2 regions of the Spirillospora sp. NPDC052242 genome follow, and region 2 is predicted to be linked to the other one. Evidence: riboswitches for the same ligand, from Rfam matches in the RefSeq annotation. Region 2 holds a riboswitch; the other holds the start of a gene.

Region 1 (5,581 bases), on a different contig from region 2:
AGCGGGAGGTGCGCGGCGGCGAGCAGCACGGCTCCGGGCGCGTCGAGGGGCCGCACGCCCGGCCACGCCAGGGCCGCGGCGACGGCCGCCGCCGCCAGCAGCAGCGCGAGGACCGCGTCGCGCGCGGCGATCCCGCCGCCGGCGTCGGTCCCGCCGCCCGCGAGGCGCTTCGGAAGTCCGCCGAGCCGGGAGAGGGTCACCACGCGACCATCTTCCCCGACCGCCGGCGGGGCGCGCATCCGGCCCGCTCCGGACGCGGGACGCCGGGTTTGAGCGGCGGATCGGCGTGGAATGTCCCTGACGGCGCAGATGTTGGCAAACGAGACAGCGTAGCAGCGTCCTGCGTACGGCGATCACGTTTTAGAGTGAGAAGGCCGCTTGAGGCCGTGGCGTCCCGGCAATGGGGCCGCGGGAGGTGAACGTCTCGGTCGCCGGCGTCACCCGCACGATCATCGTTCGCCGAAAGGAACCACCACATGCCCCTGTCCCCCCGTCTGCCCGGCTCGCCCGACGTCCTGGCCGCGCTCGAGGAGACCTACGACGGCGTGCTGCGGCGCGACCCCGGCGAGCCGGAGTTCCACCAGGCCGTCCACGAGGTGCTCGAGTCGCTGCCCGCCGCGCTGTCCGCGCGGCCCCGGCTGGCCGCGAGCAGGCTGATCGAGCGGCTGATCGAGCCCGAGCGGCAGATCATGTTCCGCGTGCCGTGGCAGGACGACGCCGGCCGGGTGCACGTCAACCGCGGGTTCCGCGTCGAGTTCAACGGCGCGCTCGGCCCGTACAAGGGCGGCCTGCGGTTCCACCCCACGGTGAACCTGGGCATCGTGAAGTTCCTCGGCTTCGAGCAGATCTTCAAGAACGCGCTCACCGGGCTCGGCATCGGCGGCGGCAAGGGCGGCAGCGACTTCGACCCGCACGGGCGGTCCGACGACGAGATCATGCGGTTCTGCCAGTCGTTCATGACCGAGCTGTACCGGCACGTGGGCGAGCACACCGACGTCCCGGCGGGCGACATCGGCGTCGGCGGCCGCGAGATCGGCTACCTGTTCGGCCAGTACCGGCGCGTCACCAACCGCTGGGAGGCCGGCGTCCTCACCGGCAAGGGGCAGGGCTGGGGCGGCTCCGCGGGCCGCACCGAGGCGACCGGGTACGGCAGCGTGCTGTTCACCGCCGAGATGCTGAAGCGGCGCGGCGAGGACCTCGACGGGCAGCAGGTCGTGGTGTCCGGCTCCGGCAACGTCGCGATCTACTCGATCGAGAAGGCGCAGGCGCTCGGCGCGAACGTCATCACCGTGTCCGACTCGGGCGGCTACGTCGTCGACGAGAAGGGCATCGACCTCGACCTGCTCAAGCACGTCAAGGAGGTCGACCGGGGCCGCGTCTCCGACTACGCCGAACTGCGCGGCGCCTCGGCCCGGTTCGTCCCGGCGGGGCGGGTCTGGGAGGTCCCGGCCGACATCGCGCTGCCGTCGGCGACCCAGAACGAGCTGGACGCCGAGTCCGCCCGGATCCTCGTCCGCAACGGGGTCAAGGCGGTGGCGGAGGGCGCGAACATGCCGACGACGCCCGAGGCCGTCCACATCCTGCAGGACGCCGGCGTGGCGTTCGGGCCCGGGAAGGCGGCGAACGCGGGCGGCGTGGCGGTCAGCGCGCTGGAGATGCGGCAGAACGCGGGCCGCGAGTCCTGGACGTTCGAGCAGGTCGAGAACGAGCTGGCGCGGATCATGCGCGACATCCACGACACCTGCTTCGAGACCGCCGAGCGGTACGGCGCGCCCGGCGACTACGTCGTCGGCGCCAACATCGCCGGCTTCGAGCGGGTCGCCGACGCGATGCTCGCCCAGGGCCTGATCTGACCCGCCCCGCGTGACGGCGGGAGGAGCGCCGGCGGCGGTGTAGGACGCCGGCGGCCCCGGGCCGTCACCGATCCCGGACGCGCGTGCCGTCCCCGTCGATCGGGGACGGCACGCGCGCGTCTACCCCACTCACCCCGGTTGCGGCAACCGGGGCGGTGGGGGTTACCGTCGATCACGACCGACGCGGGGGCCCGGCGAACCGGGCTGAGATAGCGGCTGGCACGGCCGCTGACCGCATGAACCTGACCGGGTAATGCCGGCGTAGGGAGAGATCGAGTCGTGAACGAATCCGTGGTTCCAGCCGCCCGGAAGACGTACCTGCAGGGCTCCCGGCCCGACGTGCGGGTGCCGATGCGGGAGGTGCCGCTCACCAACGGCGACGCCGTCGTCCTGTACGACACGTCGGGACCGTACACCGACCCCGCCTTCGAGACCGACGTCCGCCGGGGCCTGCCGGCCCTCCGGGACGCGTGGATCGCCGAGCGCGGCGACACCGCCGCCTACGACGGGCGCGCCGCGCGCCCCGAGGACGACGGGCGCCGGTCCGGCGATCCGCTGCGGGAGGGCGCGGCGTTCCCCGTGCGGCGGCCGCGCCGGGCGTCCGGCGGGGCCGTCACCCAGCGCGCCTACGCGCGGCGCGGGGAGATCACCCCCGAGATGGAGTTCGTCGCGCTGCGCGAGGGCGTCGCGCCGGAGTTCGTCCGGGACGAGCTGGCGGCGGGCCGCGCGGTGCTGCCGGCGAACGTCAACCATCCCGAGATCGAGCCGATGATCATCGGCCGGAACTTCCTGGTGAAGGTGAACGCCAACATCGGGAACTCGGCGGTGGCGTCCTCGATCGAGGACGAGGTGGAGAAGATGACGTGGGCGACCCGCTGGGGCGCCGACACGATCATGGACCTGTCGACGGGCCGCGACATCCACACCACCCGCGAGTGGATCCTGCGGAACTCGCCCGTCCCGGTGGGGACCGTCCCGCTGTACCAGGCGGTGGAGAAGGTCGGCGGCGACCCGGCCGAGCTGACCTGGGAGGTCTTCCGCGACACCGTGATCGAGCAGGCCGAGCAGGGCGTCGACTACATGACCGTCCACGCGGGCGTGCTGCTGCGGTACGTCCCGCTGACGGCGCGCCGCAAGACCGGCATCGTGTCGCGCGGCGGGTCGATCATGGCGGCGTGGTGCCTGGCGCACCACGAGGAGAACTTCCTGTACACGCACTTCCGGGAGCTGTGCGAGATCTTCGCGGCCTACGACGTCACGTGGTCGCTCGGGGACGGGCTGCGGCCCGGCTCGATCGCCGACGCCAACGACGAGGCGCAGTTCGCGGAGCTGCGCACCCAGGGCGAGCTGACGCGCATCGCGGCCGAGTACGACAACCAGGTCATGAACGAGGGCCCGGGGCACGTCCCGATGCACAAGATCAAGGAGAACGTCGACCTGCAGCAGGAGTGGTGCGACGGCGCCCCGTTCTACACGCTCGGGCCGCTGACCACCGACATCGCGCCCGGCTACGACCACATCACCTCGGCGATCGGCGCCGCGATGATCGGCTGGCACGGCACCGCGATGCTCTGCTACGTCACGCCGAAGGAGCATCTCGGGCTGCCCGACCGCGACGACGTCAAGGCGGGCGTCATCGCCTACAAGATCGCCGCGCACGCCGCGGACGTCGCCAAGGGCCACCCGGGCGCGCAGGCGTGGGACGACGCGCTGTCGGACGCCCGGTTCGACTTCCGCTGGGAGGACCAGTTCAACCTGTCGCTGGACCCCGACACCGCGCGGGCCTTCCACGACGCGACGCTGCCGGCGGCCCCGGCGAAGACCGCGCACTTCTGCTCGATGTGCGGCCCGCACTTCTGCTCGATGAAGATCACCCGGGACGTCCGCCGGTACGCCGACGAGCGCGGCCTGGACGGCGACGAGGCGATCGCCGCCGGGATGCGGGAGAAGGCGGGCGAGTTCAAGGCGGCCGGGGGACGCGTGTACCTCCCGGTCACGAGCGGCGGGCAGGCGCCGAACGGCTCCTGACCTGGTCCGCGGGCCGGGTCCGGCGCGGGGCGTCCACGCTCCCGCCGGGCCCGGCCCGCGGCCGTCCGCGGGGCGGTTTCCGGGGCCGGGGCGGGCCGCCGGCCGGGGCCGTCGACGTGCACGTTGAGCTGGGCGGACGCATGGTCCCGGCGGGGCGCGGATAGTATCGAAGGACCGTTCCAAACTGTGGGAACGGCCGCACACCGAACCCATGCCGAAAGGACAGCGGACCCAAGGTGACCAGCGACGGCGCGTCCCGGCCCCGCCCCCGCGCGGAGCGGTCCGACGTGCGCCGCAACCGCGCGCGGCTGCTCGCCGCGGCGCGCGAGGTGTTCCAGCGGGAGGGCGCGGGCGCCTCGCTGGAGGCCGTCGCGCGGCGCGCGGAGGTCGGCATCGGGACCCTGTACCGGCACTTCCCCACCCGCCAGGACCTGCTCGAGGCGCTCCTCGCGGGCGCCTACGACGACCTCGCCGCGCGCGCCCGCGAGCTGGCGGACTCGCCCGCCCCCGGCGACGCCCTGCTCGCCTGGCTGCGCGCGTTCATCGCGCGGGTCACGACGTTCCGCGGGCTGGCCGCGTCGGCCGTGGTGTCGCTGCGGGACGAGCGGACGGCGCTGCTCGACTCCTCGCGGGCGATGCGCGCCGCGGGCCAGCGGCTGTTCGTCCGCGCGCAGCAGGCGGGCGACGTCGCCCCCGGGGCCGACTTCGCCGACGTGCTGCGGCTGGCGGGCGCCATCGCGACGGTCACCGAGCAGGAGCCCGCGGCGGCCGACCGGCTGCTGGCGCTCGCCGCCTGGGGCGTCGCGCCCCGCGCGGACGGCCTGGACGGCAAGGACGGCCCGGACGGCGCGGCGGGCGCGGACCGCGGCTAGCTAGCCGGCGCCCTCCGCGGGCGGGGGCAGGACGCGGCGCGGGCCGGGCGGCGCGCCCCGGTGCCGCCGCCACTCGCGCGGGTAACCGACCGACACCTCGACGTGCGGGACGCCGTCCGCCCAGATCGTCCGGGGAATGTGCAGGTGGCCGTACACCACCGACACCGCGCCGAACCGGACGTGCCAGTCGGCGGTGCGCTCGCTGCCGCACCACTGGGCGAACTCGGGGTACCAGAGCACGCGGGTGGGCTCGCGGATCAGCGGCCAGTGGTTGACGAGCACGGTCCGGGTGCCGGGCTCCAGCTCCGCCATCCTCCGCTCGGTGTAGGCGATGCGGGCGTCGCACCAGGCGTCCCGGGTGGGGTGCGGGTCGGGGTGGAGGTAGACCTCGTCGGTGCACACGACGCCCGCCTCGTGCGCGATCTCCAGGGCCTCCTCCTTGGTGGCGGCCCCGTCCGGCCGGAACGTGTAGTCGTACAGGACGAACAGCGGCGCGATCGTCACCGGGCCGCCGTCGCCCGTCCACACGGGGTAGGGGTCCTCGGGGGTGGCGACGCCGTGGGCGCGGCACATGTCCACCAGGCGGCGGTAGCGGGCCTCGCCGCGCAGCGCCACGGGGTCGTCCTTGATCGTCCAGAGTTCGTGGTTGCCGGGCGTCCAGATCACCTTCGCGAAACGCCCGGCCAGGGTGCGCAGCGTCCACTCGACGTCGTCGAAGCGCTCGGCGACGTCCCCGGCCACGATCAGCCAGTCGCCGCCGGACGCGGGGCGCAGCCCCTCCACGAACGCGCGGTTGTCGGGGAATCCCACGTGCAGGTCGCTGATGGC
Region 2 (5,581 bases):
GGGCGGGTCACACGGGCGGATCACACGGGCGGGTCACACGGCGGCGAGCCGCCGCGCGAACTCGGCCGCCGCGGCGCCCGGGTCGTCCGCCTCGGTGATCGCCCGCACCACCACCACGCGGCGCGCCCCGGCGGCCAGGACCTGCTCCAGGTTCCCGAGGTCGATGCCGCCGATCGCGAACCACGGCCGGGAGAACCGCTCCCCGGCGGTGTACTCGAGCAGCTTCAGGCCCGGCGCGGGGCGTCCGGGCTTGGTCGGCGTGGGCCACGTCGGCCCGGTGCAGAAGTAGTCGACCCCGGGCTCGGCCGCCGCGGCCGCCGCCTGCTCCGCCGCGTGCGTGGACCGGCCGATCAGCACGTCGCCCCCGACGATCTCCCGCGCGGCCGGCACCGGCAGGTCGTCCTGCCCGAGGTGCAGCACGTCCGCGCGCACGGCGTGGGCGACGTCCGCGCGGTCGTTGACGGCCAGCAGCGCGCCGTGCCGCTCGCACGCGGCCCGGAACACCTCCAGGTACGCCATCTCCTGCCGCGCCTCCAGGCCCTTCTGCCGGAGCTGCACGATGTCGACGCCGTTCGCGAGGACGGCGTCCAGGAACCCGGGCAGGTCGCCGCGCTCCTCCCGCGCGTCCGTGCAGAGGTAGAGACGGGCGCGGTCGAGCCGGGCGCGCAGGGCCACGGCGCGGTCGGAGGGCAGGTGCCTGGACACGGTGGGGAGGACTTCCTTCCGGGGCAGTGCTGCGGGGGCCACGCGCGCGCGTGACCCCCGATGGGCGGACGGTCAGAACGCCAGGGCCTGGGCGCGGCGCCGCACCTCGGTCCCCCGGTTCTCGGTGAGCGCCTCGACCGGCGTGCCGGGCAGCGTGTCGTCCGCGGTGAACAGCCAGCGGACGGTCTCGACGTCGCTGTAGCCGGCGTCGGAGAGCACGGTGAGCGTGCCGGACAGCCCCTTGATCACCTGGCCCTCGTGGACGAAGGCCGCCGGGACCATCGGCTCCCCCTCGCGGCGGACCGCCAGCAGCTTGCGCTCGCTGATGAGCTGCTTGATCCGGTTGGTCTTGATGCCGAGCCGCTCGGCGGTCTCCGGGAGGGTGAGCCACTCGCCGGCGAGGGCGTCGGTCCGGGGGTCGAGTGCGCTTTCAACGGTTGCGTGCATCTGCGTCACGCCCCCTTGCTACCACGCCTTCGAAACCGGCAAACCCCCTCGACGACCACCTGTTTCGCCAGGACGCTCCGCTACGCGCGAACGGCCTGGCGGACGGGGGTGTCGGGGTCGGCGAGGAGGGCGGGGTCGACGGACGCGCCGGACGCGATCGCGCGGCGGGCCTGGACGAGGTCGCGGGGGCGGTCGACGGTGAGGATCGCGTCGAGGCGGTCGCCGGTGAGCCACGCGAGGGCCCACTTGGGGCCGTCCGGGTCGCCGCGCCGGATCATCCGCTCGGACGCCGCGTGGTTCCCGGCGTACTGGACCATGCGGCCGAACTGCTCGGACCAGAAGTACGGGGCCGCGTCGTAGGCGGCGTCCTCGCCGAGGAGTGTCGCGGCGGCGATCTCGGGGGCGTTGAGGGCGGTGTCCCAGTGCTCGACGAGGAGCCGGCGCCCGTAGCGGGACGACCACCAGGCGGCGCAGTCGCCGACGGCGACGATGTCGGGGCGGTGCTCGCCGGGGGCGCCGGGTTCGGCGCCCTCGTGGGAGGTGCGGAAGGCGGCGTCGGTGACGACGCCGCGTTCGAGCAGGAGGCCGGAGCCGGCGAGCCAGCCGAGGTCGGGGCGGACGCCGACGCCGACGACGACCGCGTCGGCGTCGATGCGGCCGGGGGCGCCGTCGGCGGCGAGGACGAGGCCGCGCTCGTCGACCTCGGCGACCTTCACGCCGGTGCGCAGCTCGACGCCGGCCTCGGCGTACCAGCGGGCGGTCAGGGCGCCGGCCTCGGGGCCGAGGGCGTTCGCGAGGGGCGTGTCGGCGGCCTCGACGACGGTGACCGCGCAGCCCTTCTTCGCGGCGGTGGTGGCGACCTCGGCGCCGATCCAGCCCGCGCCGACGATCGCGACGCGGGCGCCCGGGACGAGGAGGCCGCGCAGCTCGCGGGCGTCCTCGATGGTGCGGACGACGTGCTGGCGGCCGTCGCCGGGCAGCGTGATCGGGGCCGCGCCGGTGGCGATGACCAGGCCGTCGAAGGGCAGGTCGCCGGCCGTGGTGGCGACGACGCCGCCGCGTCCGGGCGCGCCGGGGCGCAGCGCGGTGGCCCGTTCGCCGAGGAGGAGCTCGCAGCGCAGGGCGTCCCAGTCGGCGTCGACGGTGGTGTCGTCGGAGTCGCCCGCGAGGACGGCCTTCGACAGCGGCGGCCGGTCGTACGGCCGGTGCCGCTCGGCCGAGACGAGGGTGAGCGCGCCCTCGTACCCCTTCCTGCGCAGGGCCTCCACGGCGCGCACGCCGGCCAGCCCGCCACCCACGACAACAAGCCTCTCCATGGCGCTCACCCTAATGGGGCCGCTTTTGCCTGGACACCTGTCCAGACGGTCATGTGCGTCACAGCGGCCGTAAAGTGGGGGAAGAACACCCAGAACACCCGCGGGAGTCCGGTGCGACCGGGCTGAGAGGGCGGCTGAACGGGCCGCCGACCGCCTGACCTGATCCGGATCATGCCGGCGAAGGGAGCGCGCATGGAGATCGTCGTCATCGGGGCCGGGATCGTCGGCCTGGCCGCGGCGTGGCGGACGGCCGGACGGGGCGGCACGGTGACCCTCGTCGATCCCGCGCCCGCGAGCGGCGCGACGTCCGTCGCGGCGGGAATGATCACCCCCGTCAGCGAGCTGGCCTACGGCGAGGAGCCGCTGCTGCGGCTCAACCTCGCGTCCCGCGACCGCTACGACGCGTTCGTGGCGGAATTGGAGGAGCTCACCGGGACCGCCACCGGGTACCGGAACGACGGCCTGCTCCAGGTCGCGTTCGACTCCGACGACCTGGCCGTCCTGGACGACCTGCGCCGCTTCCAGGAGAGCCTCGGCCTCCCCGTCGAGGCGCTCACCGGGCGGGAGTGCCGCAAGCGGGAGCCGATGCTGGCGCCGGGCGTCCGGGGCGGGCTGCTCGCCCCGCACGACGGGTCCGTGGACCCGCGCCGGCTCGCCGCGGCGCTGCTGGCGGCGTGCGAGAGGTCCGGCGTGCGGGTCGTGCGGCGCCGCGCGGCGGGCGTGGTCGTCGAGCGGGACGCGGCGGCGGGCGTCCGCCTGGACGACGGGACCGTCCTGCGGGCCGACCGTGTGCTGCTGTCCGCGGGGCCCTGGTCGGGCGACCTCGAGGGCCTGCCCGCCGGGACCGTCCCGCCCGTCCGTCCCGTCAAGGGCCAGGTGATCCGGCTGCGCGCCCGAGTGCCGTTCCTGCGGCGGTGCGTCCGGGGGCTGGTGAAGGGTTCGCCGGTGTACCTGGTGCCGCGCGCGGACGGCGGCGAGATCGTCCTCGGCGCCACGCAGGAGGAGCTCGGATTCGACACCCGCGTGACCGCCGGCGGGCTGTGGGAGCTGCTGCGGGACGCCCGCGAGCTGATCCCCGGCGTCACCGAGCTGGAGTTCGTCGAGGTCACGGCCGGGCTGCGGCCCGGCTCCCCCGACAACGCCCCGGTCATGGGCGCCTCGGACGTGCCGGGGCTGGTCCTCGGCACCGGGCACTTCCGGCACGGCGTGCTGCTCGCGCCGGTCTCGGCGGACGTGCTGGCCGCGGCGCTGCTCGGCGACCCGGTGCCCGAGGTCGCCCGCCCGTTCTCCCCCGATCGATTCTCCGAGGTGAAGCGATGAAGGTCATCGTCAACGGCGAGCCGCGCGAGCTGCCCGAGGGCACCAGCGTGGCCGCCGCCGTCGCGGCCGTGAGCGCGGCGCCGTCCGGTGTGGCGGCCGCGCTGAACGACGAGGTCGTCCGCCGGGCGTCCTGGGAGGCGACGCCGCTGCGCGACGGCGACCGCCTGGAAGTGCTGACCGCCGTGCAGGGAGGCTGACGGTGAACGACGGGACGAACGAGACGGCGGCGCGGGACGACGCGCTGGTGATCGCGGGCGAGGAGTTCGGCTCGCGGCTGATCATGGGGACGGGCGGCGCGCCCAGCATGCAGGTGCTGCGGGAGGCGCTCACCGCGTCCGGGACGGAGCTCACCACGGTCGCGATGCGGCGGGTGGACCCGGCGGCGCGCGGCTCGGTCCTGGACGTGCTCGCGGAGTGCGGCATCCGCGTGCTGCCCAACACCGCGGGCTGCTTCACCGCGGGCGAGGCGGTGCTGACCGCCAAGCTCGCCCGCGAGGCGCTCGGCACGAACCTGGTGAAGCTCGAGGTGATCGCGGACGAGCACACGCTGCTGCCCGACCCGATCGAGCTGGTCGAGGCCGCCGAGCAGCTCGTCGACGACGGGTTCGTCGTGCTGCCGTACACGAACGACGACCCCGTCCTGGCGCGGCGGCTGGAGCAGGTCGGGTGCGCGGCGGTGATGCCGCTGGGCTCCCCGATCGGCTCGGGCCTCGGCATCCGCAACCCGCACAACATCGAGCTGATCGTCGAGCGGGCGGGCGTCCCGGTCATCCTGGACGCCGGGCTCGGCACGGCCAGCGACGCCGCCCTGGCCATGGAGCTGGGCTGCGACGCGGTGCTGCTGGCGACGGCCGTGACCCGCGCGCAGTCCCCGGCGACGATGGCCGCCGCGATGCGGCACGCGGTGGAGGGCGGGCGGCTCGCGCGGCTGGCCGGGCGGATCCCGAAGCGCCGGTACGCGCAGGCGTCGTCGCCGTTCGAGGGACTCGCCTCGATGTAGCGTTCCTTAACGGAGACCTCAAGAGTAATTCGCTGGACCTGAACAATGGACCGCTCCCAGACTGGGGGCGGTCCATTCGGGGTCCGGCTTGAGGTCCGGCGCGACCGCGCGCCGTACTTCGGGGTTCATCGAAACGATCCGAACCTAAGGTGCGCTTCATGGAACAGGACAACTCCCCTCCCGCCGCGGCGAAGGGCGTCGACCGGCGTGCGATCGCCGCCGCCACCGTGACGGTCGTCCTGTGGGCGTCGGCGTTCGTCTCCATCCGGAGCGCCGGCGAGGCGTACGACCCGGGCGCCCTCGCGCTCGGGCGGCTGCTCTCCGGGACGGTCGTGCTCGGCGCCCTCTGGCTCGTCCGCCGCGAGGGCCTCCCGCCGCGCGGCGCGTGGCCGGGCATCGTCGCCGCCGGCGTGCTGTGGTTCGGCGTCTACATGGTCGCGCTCAACTGGGGCGAGCAGCTCGTGGACGCCGGCACCGCGGCCCTCGTCGTCAACATCGGGCCGATCCTGATCGCGCTCCTCGGCGGCTGGCTGCTGAAGGAGGGCTTCTCCTCCCGGCTGCTCGCGGGCCTGGCCGTGGCGTTCGCCGGCGCCGCCGTCGTCGGGCTGTCGATGTCCGGCGAGAAGGGGTCGCCGCTGCTCGGCGTCCTGCTGTGCGTCGTCGCCGCCGTCACCTACGCGGGCGGGGTGGTCAGCCAGAAGCCCGCGCTGCGGCACGCGTCCGCGCTGCAGTTCACCACGTTCGCGTGCGCGATCGGCGCCGTCGCGACGCTGCCGTTCGCGGGGCAGCTCGC

What was found. A riboswitch is a leader RNA that binds a small molecule or an ion and turns the genes downstream of it on or off. The one in region 2 is predicted to bind thiamine pyrophosphate.
Region 1: linked by a shared signal. The riboswitch ahead of thiC (phosphomethylpyrimidine synthase ThiC) and the one ahead of thiO (glycine oxidase ThiO) in region 2 are both predicted to bind thiamine pyrophosphate.

What each region holds. Positions count from the first base shown of each region.
Region 1 is NZ_JBFAUZ010000060.1:9,866-15,446, reverse strand. Features, by position in the region: gene AB0L25_RS35410 (sensor histidine kinase) at 1-203, opposite strand, end outside; gene gdhA (NADP-specific glutamate dehydrogenase) at 477-1,853, shown strand; TPP riboswitch at 2,027-2,141, shown strand; gene thiC (phosphomethylpyrimidine synthase ThiC) at 2,133-3,881, shown strand; gene AB0L25_RS35395 (TetR/AcrR family transcriptional regulator) at 4,118-4,753, shown strand; gene AB0L25_RS35390 (metallophosphoesterase family protein) at 4,754-5,581, opposite strand, start outside.
Region 2 is NZ_JBFAUZ010000007.1:157,534-163,114, forward strand. Features, by position in the region: gene thiE (thiamine phosphate synthase) at 34-705, opposite strand; gene AB0L25_RS08165 (Rv2175c family DNA-binding protein) at 778-1,152, opposite strand; gene AB0L25_RS08170 (NAD(P)/FAD-dependent oxidoreductase) at 1,233-2,468, opposite strand; TPP riboswitch at 2,559-2,671, shown strand; gene thiO (glycine oxidase ThiO) at 2,661-3,788, shown strand; gene thiS (sulfur carrier protein ThiS) at 3,785-3,985, shown strand; gene AB0L25_RS08185 (thiazole synthase) at 3,988-4,788, shown strand; gene AB0L25_RS08190 (DMT family transporter) at 4,947-5,581, shown strand, end outside.